DNA from 3 places in the Marinobacter sp. Hex_13 genome. Region 2 is predicted to be linked to each of the others. Evidence: predicted binding sites of a transcription regulator. Region 2 holds the regulator's gene; each other region holds the start of a gene.
What was found. Region 2 encodes FliA, which starts transcription of late flagellar genes. Its sites were predicted from a motif close to CTAAAGTTTNNNNNNNNNNNGCCGNTAA; they were not measured.
Positions count from the first base shown of each region.

Region 1: the regulator FliA is predicted to act here: its motif matches at 1,158-1,185, upstream of AXW11_RS02190 (methyl-accepting chemotaxis protein).
Region 3: the regulator FliA is predicted to act here: its motif matches at 2,295-2,322, upstream of AXW11_RS11490 (methyl-accepting chemotaxis protein).

Region 1 is NZ_LSMM01000002.1:183,809-187,088, forward strand. It holds gene AXW11_RS02185 (PhoX family protein) at 1-1,062, shown strand, start outside; gene AXW11_RS02190 (methyl-accepting chemotaxis protein) at 1,297-2,937, shown strand; gene AXW11_RS02195 (DUF4870 family protein) at 3,003-3,280, shown strand, end outside.
Region 2 is NZ_LSMM01000049.1:98,224-101,503, forward strand. It holds gene flhF (flagellar biosynthesis GTPase FlhF) at 1-362, shown strand, start outside; gene AXW11_RS12985 (MinD/ParA family protein) at 409-1,221, shown strand; gene AXW11_RS12990 (RNA polymerase sigma factor FliA) at 1,252-1,983, shown strand; gene cheY (chemotaxis response regulator CheY) at 2,160-2,543, shown strand; gene AXW11_RS13000 (protein phosphatase CheZ) at 2,565-3,280, shown strand, end outside.
Region 3 is NZ_LSMM01000043.1:42,650-45,929, forward strand. It holds gene AXW11_RS11485 (TRAP transporter substrate-binding protein) at 1-354, opposite strand, end outside; gene AXW11_RS11490 (methyl-accepting chemotaxis protein) at 458-2,134, opposite strand; gene AXW11_RS11495 (CHAD domain-containing protein) at 2,402-3,280, shown strand, end outside.

The DNA of each region.
Region 1 (3,280 bases), on a different contig from region 2:
ACGACCGGAGCGGCGGCTACAGATGATTATCGCAACGAAGCCAACACCTACGGCTTCATGGTTGAAATTGATCCGTTTACGCCGGAAAGCAAGCCCCAGAAACGCACTGCGTTGGGACGCTTTGGTCACGAGGGCGTCATCTTTGCGCCGGCGAAGGAAGGTGAGCCGGTGGTGTGTTACTCCGGTGACGATTCCCGTTTCGAGTACATCTACAAGTTTGTGTCGTCTCAGCCCTACTACGCCGCGACGGCCGGTGGCTACCTGTTGGATGAGGGTACCCTGTACGTTGCCCGCTTCAACGAGGATGGCTCTGGTGACTGGCTGGCGCTGGATCTGGACGACGCGGATTTCGCCGGCAAGGTTGCTGCGGCTGAAGGCGGCATGGTCGGCGATATCCAGTTCGACGGTTTTGAGAACCAGGCTGATGTTCTGCTGAATACCCGCCTCGCAGCCGATATTGCCGGTGCTACGACGATGGACCGCCCGGAGTGGGGTGCCGTTGATCCCAACTCTGGCGAGGTCTATTTCACCCTGACAAACAACTCGAACCGGGGCCAGCCAGGGTTCGACGACGTCAACGCCGCCAACCCGAACTCTCCCAATGCCACCGGCCACATCATTCGCTGGACTGAAGAAGGTAGCGATCACACGGCTACCAGCTTTGACTGGGATATCTTTGTCTTCGCCGGCGAGCAGGGTACGGAAACTGTTGTCGATGGTGAGGCCGTCGTCTCCCTGAACGATGATAATATTTTCAACAGCCCGGATGGCCTCTGGTTTGACTACAATGGCCGGCTGTGGATCCAGACCGATGGCTCTGATGCTGACCCGTACTTCAACAACATGATGCTGGCCGCCAATCCGGAGACACGTGAAATCAAGCGCTTCTTCGTCGGGCCCCAAGGTTGTGAAGTAACTGGCGTTGTCAGCACACCGGACGTTAAGACCATGTTCGTGAACATCCAGCACCCGGATGGTAACTGGCCGAACGCGGCCGAGTCCCGTCCCCGCGACGCCACTGTTATCGTAACGAAGGACGATGGCGGTGTGATCGGCGCCTGATCGCCTGATAGAGGCGCCACGGGCGCACACCGACAAGAGCCAGCCGTAACGCCGGATTCTTCCAACAGGACGTCTCCGGCGTTACGGCTTTTTTGTTTCAGTTTTTCATCGATCTGCCGTAAAACCAGTATTGGTCAACTAAAGTAGCAGTTATAAGTAAAGGTCAATTCTTTACTCTCACGAGTAATCGTCAAAAAAGATGCATTCACTAATAATGAAAATAAAGAGGTGGATATGGGTTTGCTCAGTCGGCCTGTTCTGGTTGTGGGGGTGTCAGTCGCCGTTGTCGTCGCCTTTGGGGCTTTCCTGGTGGCGCCGTTGATAGGGTTGGATAGCGCGTCGCTGGTGGCGGGCGTGGTTATTGGCCTGGCCGTCGCCACCGCGTATCTGGTGTTACGCGTTCTGGAACCGGTTGAACGTTCCATCAAGCAGCTCAACGCCGGTAAGCTGCCAGCGGATAGTCCGCTGGGCAAACAGTGTGCAAGCCTCCTTGCGGACGCCAAAGCAGGGCGGGCACTGGTGGAAACCCTGTCCGGCAGTGCCGATAAAAGTGCCATTTCTGCGGCCCAGGTGTCCCACGCGGCCGACCAACTAAAAAACCGCCTGGATCGACAGGTCAGTGAAACTGCACAGATGGCGGAGTACGCGGGTCAGATTACCGAGAGTGTGCGTGAATCCGCCCAGCAGGCCACCGATGCTGCGACCATGGCTCTGCAGAACCGTCAGGTGAGCGTTGAGGGCCGTGATGCGCTGACCTCTGCCATCAATAGCGTGCGAGCCGTGCACGAGCAGTCCAGCGAGAACCTCAGGTTAATTCAGGAACTGAACGAGAAATCCAACAAGATCCAGGGTGTCACCACCACCATTCAGAGCATCGCGGAACAAACCAACCTGCTGGCCTTGAACGCGGCAATTGAAGCCGCTCGTGCCGGCGACCAGGGGCGGGGCTTTGCGGTGGTTGCCGACGAGGTCAGACAATTGGCCGGGCGAACCGCGCAGGCAACAGGTGAGGTGGCCGAAACGCTGCAGGAAATACGTTCCGATACCTCCCTGATTGTTTCGCGGATCGAGGACCTGGCCAAGAGCGTTGAATCCGGCCTGGAGTCAGTTGAAAGCGTTGGCGAGCGCCTTGATCAGATTCGTGATCAGTCTGACCGTGTGCAGCAGCAGGTGGCGCGCATTGCCGAGATTGACCAGAACAACGAGCAGAGCCTGCAGCAGGTATCGTCGGCCATTGAAACGGTTCGGGATCAGATTACCGAGAGCGATACCAGCGTTGCGTCGCTTGCCCAGCAGGCAGCGACACTGATGGAACTGGCGGAAGAGGCCAACGCGGCATTTGCGTTGAACAGCGATGAAAGCTATCACCGCTTCTTCTACGACCAGGCCCGGCAGGGTGCGGACCGGATTGGAAAGCTCTTTGAAAAAGCGGTTCGCGATGGGCAACTGGCAGAAAGCGCCCTGTTTGATAAGCAAAGAACTCCCATTCCCAAGACCGATCCACAGAAGTATTCCAGCAGCTTTGATCGGTTCACCGATCAGCAACTGCCCACCGTTCAGGAAGCGGTGAAAGGGGCCCACCCGTCGATGGTCTTCGCGATTGCCGCCGCGCCGGATGGCTATGTGCCGACCCACAACCGTGATTTCGCCCATGCGCCAACGGGCGACCCGAAAGTGGATCTGGTAAAGAGTCGCAGCAAACGGCTGTTTAACGACCGCACCGGTGCTCGGTGTGGCAGCCATACCCAGAATATGCTGCTACAGACCTACCGCCGGGATACCGGAGAGGTTATGCATGACCTGTCAGTGCCGATCTACGTGAATGGCAAGCACTGGGGTGGCTTCCGCCTGGGTTACAAACCGGACAACCGCTAAGTTCTGGCGGTTTCCGGCTCCTGTTGCTGTGATACACTGCGGGTGTGGAGCCAGAGGAGAGTGACTTGTCCGAGCACGAATACATCCCCGCCAATGCAGACCCCATAGCACGACGTGAAGAGCCAGGCCGCAACCTGGCGGTGCTGGTTTATATCCTGCAGGCGCTGTCGTTCTTTGTCGGTGGCATTACCGGCCTGGTGGGTGTGATCATCAATTACGTCAAGCTCGATGACGTAAAGAGCACCTGGATAGAGCCTCATTTCCGTTGGCAGATACGAACCTTCTGGATCGGGCTGTTATGGACGGTGATTGGCATTGTGACGACGCCACTGATCGTTGGCTG
Region 2 (3,280 bases):
CCGCTGGCCTGACCAGCACCGACAAGGGCTACGAGGAGCAGCTTATGGAGCTGGCTCGCAGTCACCATCGGATTCGAACCCATCTGGTGGTTTCGGCAACCAGTCAGCCGCGCATCATGAAATCCGTTTGGCATTGCTATAAGATGGCAAATCTTACGGGTTGTGTGATGACCAAAATCGATGAAGCACTGACCCTGGGTGAATCGCTGGGATTCGTCATGGAAACGGGATTGCCGGTGGCGTATTACACCGACGGGCAGAAAATCCCGGAAGACCTGCACCACGCTGAGTCCATTCCGCTGGTGCGGTTGGCCGTGGAGAGGCTGAAGAAACTCCAGCAGCAACAGGCAGTCGCTGTTTAAAAACAACACAGCCTGCGGTTAAACGCGGCAAGAGATCAGAGTCAGTATGAGCAAACCACATCCGGTACAGGTGATTGCCGTTTCCGGCGGGAAAGGGGGCGTTGGCAAGAGCAACGTATCAGTGAACCTTGGCATCGCCCTAGCACAAATGGGACGCCGGGTGGTGCTGCTCGATGCCGACCTGGGCCTTGCCAACATTGACGTTCTGCTTGGTATTACCGCCAATCGTAATATCCAGGACGTCATCGCCGGGGAATGTGACCTTCGGGATGTGTTGGTCAACGGCCCCGGTGGCATCAAAATCGTGCCCGCGTCCTCAGGTACCCAACGCATGACCCAGCTTTCCAATCTGGAGCACGCTGGCCTGATCAACGCGTTCAGCGAACTGGGTGACCAGATCGATGTGCTGATCGTTGATACCGCTGCGGGTATTTCCGAATCGGTGGTCAGTTTCCTCCGAGCCTCACAGGAACTATTACTGGTTGTCTGTGATGAACCTACCTCTATCACCGATGCCTACGCCCTTATAAAGCTTATGAACCGGGATTACGGCACCAACCGCTTCCGTATACTGGCCAATCAGGTCAGGAATGAGCAGGAAGGTCGCCATCTGTTTGAAAAACTGACCCGGGTTACCGAGCGCTTTCTTGATGTGGCACTACAATATGTGGGTATGGTGCCGTATGACGAGGCCGTAAAAAAAGCGGTACAGCGCCAGCGTGCCGTGCTGGACGCCTATCCGCGGGCAAAAGCATCGTTGGCGATCAAGAGCCTCGCGGAGAAAGTGGATAGCTGGCCGCTGCCATCATCGCCCCGGGGACATCTGGAATTCTTTGTGGAGCGGCTCGTCGAAGTCTGATTTTGATCCTGTCACTGAATAGCCGGATACATGACATTGGCGAAAGAACTTGGAACCTACAACCGGACGGGTACACGAGGACCTTCCCAGCTCGTTGAGGAGCAGGCCCCGCTGGTCAAAAAAATAGCGCTTCACCTCATGGCGCGGCTGCCGGCATCTGTCCAACTGGATGACCTTATGCAGGCAGGCATGATTGGCTTGTTGGAAGCTGCACAGCGATACAGTTCCGACAAGGGGGCTACCTTTGAGACATACGCCGGGATCCGGATTCGCGGAGCCATGGTAGATGAAATTCGCAAAGGTGACTGGGTACCTCGATCCGTCCACAGGAACTCCCGCCGCATTGCCAAAGCCATCAAGGCTGTCGAGGACCGCCTGGGTCGGGAAGCTCAAGACTCGGAAGTAGCCGAGGAGCTGGGGCTGGACCTCGACGAATACTATTCCTCCCTGAGCGATGCTAACAGTGGCCGACTTTTTAGCCTGGATGAGCTCAATGAATCCGGCGAGCTGCCGATAGAAGAAACAGAGGACAGTGATAACCCGTTGGATGGCTTGGCGTCTGACAACTTCCGGAAGAGCCTGGCAGCTGCGATTGGTGACCTGCCCGAGCGAGAAAAGCTGGTGCTCAGCCTTTACTATCAGGAAGAATTGAACCTGAAGGAAATTGGTGCTGTGTTGGGTGTCAGTGAAAGCCGGGTCAGCCAGATTCACAGCCAGGCCGCGCTCCGTCTGCGGGGGCGTCTTACTGGTTGGCAGAGCTGAACAGGCCGCCAGTCCCATTGAACGGCGTTACCAGGCATTCTTTACTGTAGCCTTTTGGTAACCGGTGCTTTACAACCGGCTCAAAGGCCACACAATAAGCGGTTAAACTACCGGCCTGCTAGACTGTGAGCCGGAAGCCAAAAACGAATTCCGGGCGTTTTTAACTGGAGGTCCCATTGGACAAGAACATGAAAATCCTGATTGTGGATGACTTCTCCACAATGCGACGGATCATTAAGAACCTGCTTCGCGATCTCGGTTTTACCAACACTGACGAAGCAGACGACGGCAATACAGCACTGCCTATGCTCAGGAGCGGCAAATACGATTTTCTGGTAACTGACTGGAATATGCCAGGGATGTCCGGACTCGATCTGCTCAAGGAAGTCCGTGCCGATGACAGCCTGAAAACCCTGCCTGTGCTCATGGTGACCGCCGAGGCGAAGCGCGACCAGATTGTCGCTGCTGCGCAGGCCGGTGTGAACGGCTACGTGGTCAAGCCCTTCACGGCAGCCGTACTCAAGGAGAAGATTGAGAAGATCTTCGAACGCATCCAGTAATTCAGAGGTCGGACGGCTCCCATGAGCAATAGAAAAAAAGACCCACAGGGGCTCGACCCGGAGGTCACGGAGAAACTCCGCAGCCAGGCGGCCGAGTTGGTTGAACAGGTCAACGCCGGGGACTATGGCCGCGCGATGACGCTGATCAATGAATTGAGCGAGGTGAGGGACCAGAGCCTGTATCGGGAAGTCGGCCGCTTGACCCGCAGCCTCCACGAGGCGATCCGCAATTTCCAGATCGATCCCCGTAACGCCGAACAGTCAGAAGCTCTGTCGAAGATGACCGATGCGTCGGATCGCCTTGAGTACGTGGTTCAGATGACCGGTAAAGCGGCCAATCGGACCATGGATCTGGTTGAGGAGGCTATGCCCAAGGCCAGCGCCCTCCGCGACGAAGCCGCCGAGCTGAGAGACCAGTGGCAGAAACTGCGTCGCCGCGAGATGGCGCCGGCTGAATTTCGTGAGCTCTATGCCCGTATCGACACGTTTTTCGTGACCCTGAATACCGATGCCGGGGCGATGTACGACAACTTGTCGGAAATTCTCCTGGCCCAGGATTTCCAGGACCTCACTGGGCAGGTGATCCAAAAGGTCACCACTCTGGTTAAAGAGGTGGAAGAGCATCTGTTGAGCCTTGTAGTGATGGCGAGTCATGTGGACCAGATGACCGGCACCGTGCATGAACTGGAAGAGCGGGAAAAGATATCGGCGGAACAGGGTGTTGGTCCACAGATCAA
Region 3 (3,280 bases), on a different contig from region 2:
TTCAGGTGCAATCATCCCGAAGGGAACGGTGGTGAAATACATGGCATTGGGAATCGAGCCTTTGTAGTAATACGAGGCGGTATGCCCCATATCGTACTGGCCCGCCTTCACCATATCGAAAATACCGAATGGCGCCTTGTGCTTGTTGGATGAGTCAATGCGGAACTGCAGGCGGCCGCCCGACATCTTCTCAGCCATCGAGGCCATGTGGCGCGTTGTTTCACCCAGAATCGGAGAGTTGGGCCCCCAGGTTTCTGCGAGGCGAAGCGTATAGGTTTCCTGGGCCGACAGCGACGCGCTTGCCAGCGCGAACACCAATGCCAGGACGGTCATGAAAGATTTGCGAATAGTCATAGCGAGGTCAGGTTCCGTTTTTTGTAGTGGTCGGATCAGATCGCCCACATCATAGCTTGCTGGCCGGCTGACGCCAATCGTCGACCGACCAGAAGCAACGGTTCTATACCTTGAACTGGCCTACCAGCTCACGCAGACTCTCACCAAGCCGCGCCAACTCGTGGCTCGCCTCGTTGGTCTGGTTCACACCAGTATCGCTACGCTGCGCCGCGTCCACGATGCGCACCACGTTCTGGTTGATTTCCTCGGCCACCTGGCTTTGCTGTTCCGCCGCGGTGGCAATCTGGGTCACCTGATCATGAATATGGCCCACAGACTTCTCAATGGTGCGCAGGGCGTCAGTGGCGTGGTTAATGCGCTCAACCGTTTCGCTGGAGCGTTGGCGGGACGCATCCATCCGCTCCACCGCTGCGCGGGACTCGGTCACGAAGCCGTCAATCATACCGCGAATCTGATCAGCGGATTCCGCACTGCGTTTGGCCAGCTGGCGGACTTCATCGGCAACCACCGAGAAACCACGGCCATGCTCACCGGCCCGGGCGGCCTCAATGGCTGCGTTGAGGGCCAGCAGGTTGGTCTGGTCAGTGACGGCGTGGATGACGTCCAGCACCTGGGTAATCTCGTCGGTTTTCTCAGCCAGATTACTGATACGGCCAGAGCTGGACTCAATCTCCTCCGACAACTGATTGACGGACGCCTGTGCGTTGGCAATGGTCTCGCCGCCATCCCGTGCAAGCCTGTCGGCGTCAGAGGCGGCGCTTTCCACCGAGTTGGCATTGCCGGAAATCTGCTGGATCGTGGCCGCCATCTCATTAATGGCGGAGGCAATCTGATCGGTTTCCGAACCCTGCTCCTGTACCGACGCACGGGTTTCATTGGCAACACGGCTGAGCTCTTCCGCGGCCGAGGCAACCTGGTCAGTGGTCGCGCCGACATCGCGGATGGTGTCCTGGATTTTCACCACGAAGGCGTTGAAGCGACGCCCAAGCTCGGCGAGTTCGTCGTTTCCTTCGTCCGGCAGACGGTGGCGGAGGTCGCCCTCACCCTCGGCGATGTCCTTCATCATGGCAATAACGGTGTTCAGCGGCTTCGTTACCGTACGGCCGACAAACATGCCGATGAGCAGTGCGATAATCACCACAACCACCGTAACCAGAACGATAAAACCGAGGGTTTCGGCTATCTCCGCTTCAATATCCGCGCGAGCGGCAGAAACAACCCGGTCAATGTCAGTGACATAAACGCCAGTGCCAATCATCCAGTCCCAATCTGGAATAATCGTTGAATAAGACACCTTTGGTTCTACCTCGCCTGACTCTGGATTGGGCCAGTCGTAACCGAAAAAACCACCATCCTCGGCCGCATTGAACAGTGACCGAACCAGTTTCTGCACGTCTGGATTGGTTGTGGGGCCTTCGCGAGAAGGGTCGGGGGCGTAGGCCAGATTTTCCAGGTCGCGAGCATATGCGAAAACATAGTTTCCGCCCTCGTACCTGATTGAACGCAGACGCTTCCGTGCTTCCTCCTTCGCTTCGCGATCCGAAAGATCCGGATTGTTCTTGGCGTTCAAAACCAGAGAGCGCGCAGTATCCACAAGGTTCTTTACACCTTCCTTTCGTGCCTCAAGCAAACTTGCTTCAAGGCGCTCAAGCTCAGCCTCACCACCGCTTTTGATCTGGGCGACCGTAATCCAGGCAAGGGTTGCCGCCGTTATTACTACCGGGATCAGAACGCCCAGCAGAAGACGGGAACGAATGCGTAACCGGCTCAGCAATGTCATCAAGAAGTTCTCCGTATGAGATCAAATGTTCAGCGTAATTATCCACAACCGGGCACCCAGGGTGTGTTCCAGTTTGTAATACCGGTGTGTGCGACTTCGGGGTGTAAAGCTGCGACACTGCCACAACTCATTCATGCATTTGCTTTTATTGTTAAAAGTCTTAACGGCCGGTAGCGGATGGACTTGAACCAGCGTTAGACTAAAGGTCTAGCCCCAAACGTCCGATTCATCAAACCTGGCCCAATAAAACCAGTTTCAGGGGCACGGATGAAACACCTCTATTTGATTCGCCACGCCAAATCCAGCTGGGCCGATGATGGCCTTCGTGATCACCAGCGCCCCCTCAACAACCGGGGCCTGAAACAGCTTGCCCCCATGGGCAGGGCAATCCGTGCGGACGGGGCGTTCGATGGAACGGTCTACTGCAGCAATGCCACCCGCGCGCAACAAACCCTGGAAGGCCTGATCCCGAGCAACCATCAACACGCCGTCAAACTGGCGCCTGTTCTATACACGTTTAACCATGAGGTCGTGCTCGACTGGCTGCGCGACCGGAACGAAGACAGCATTACCCTGATTGGCCACAACCCTGCGCTGGAGGATCTGGCAGGCTTACTGCTGAAGCACGCACCCGACACCTTCCCCACGTGCAGCTACATGCACATCACCCTGCCCATAGAGCACTGGCGCGAGATCGGCAAGAACAGGGGCCGGCTTGAACGGTTCCTGACGCCCAAAGACGTCAGCTATGAGCAGTTTCATCGCAAACGGACGAAAATCCGTATCGACGAGCACTCTCCGCTGGCATGGCACATCCCGGAATCGCTGTTACACCAGTATCAACGCATCAGGGATCTGGAACCGGGCGTATTGCAGGGGTACGACGACGAGTTTCTGCATCAGTACCGTATTGCCATTCGCCGCAGCCGGGCCATCGCCGAAGCAGTTGTCGACATCAGTGGTGACAGCGATTTACGCAAGGCCGTCAAGAGTCTGAAACGGCATGGCCAAGCCACCAGCCGGCTCAGAGACCTTCACGTGTTACTGGGTGACCTGGCGCAATGGCCACTGGAGGAAGATACCCGGTTGGCCCTGGTGAGCTCCGGCGCCCGCAGCTATTTTGCCAACCTGGCAGACATTGAACAC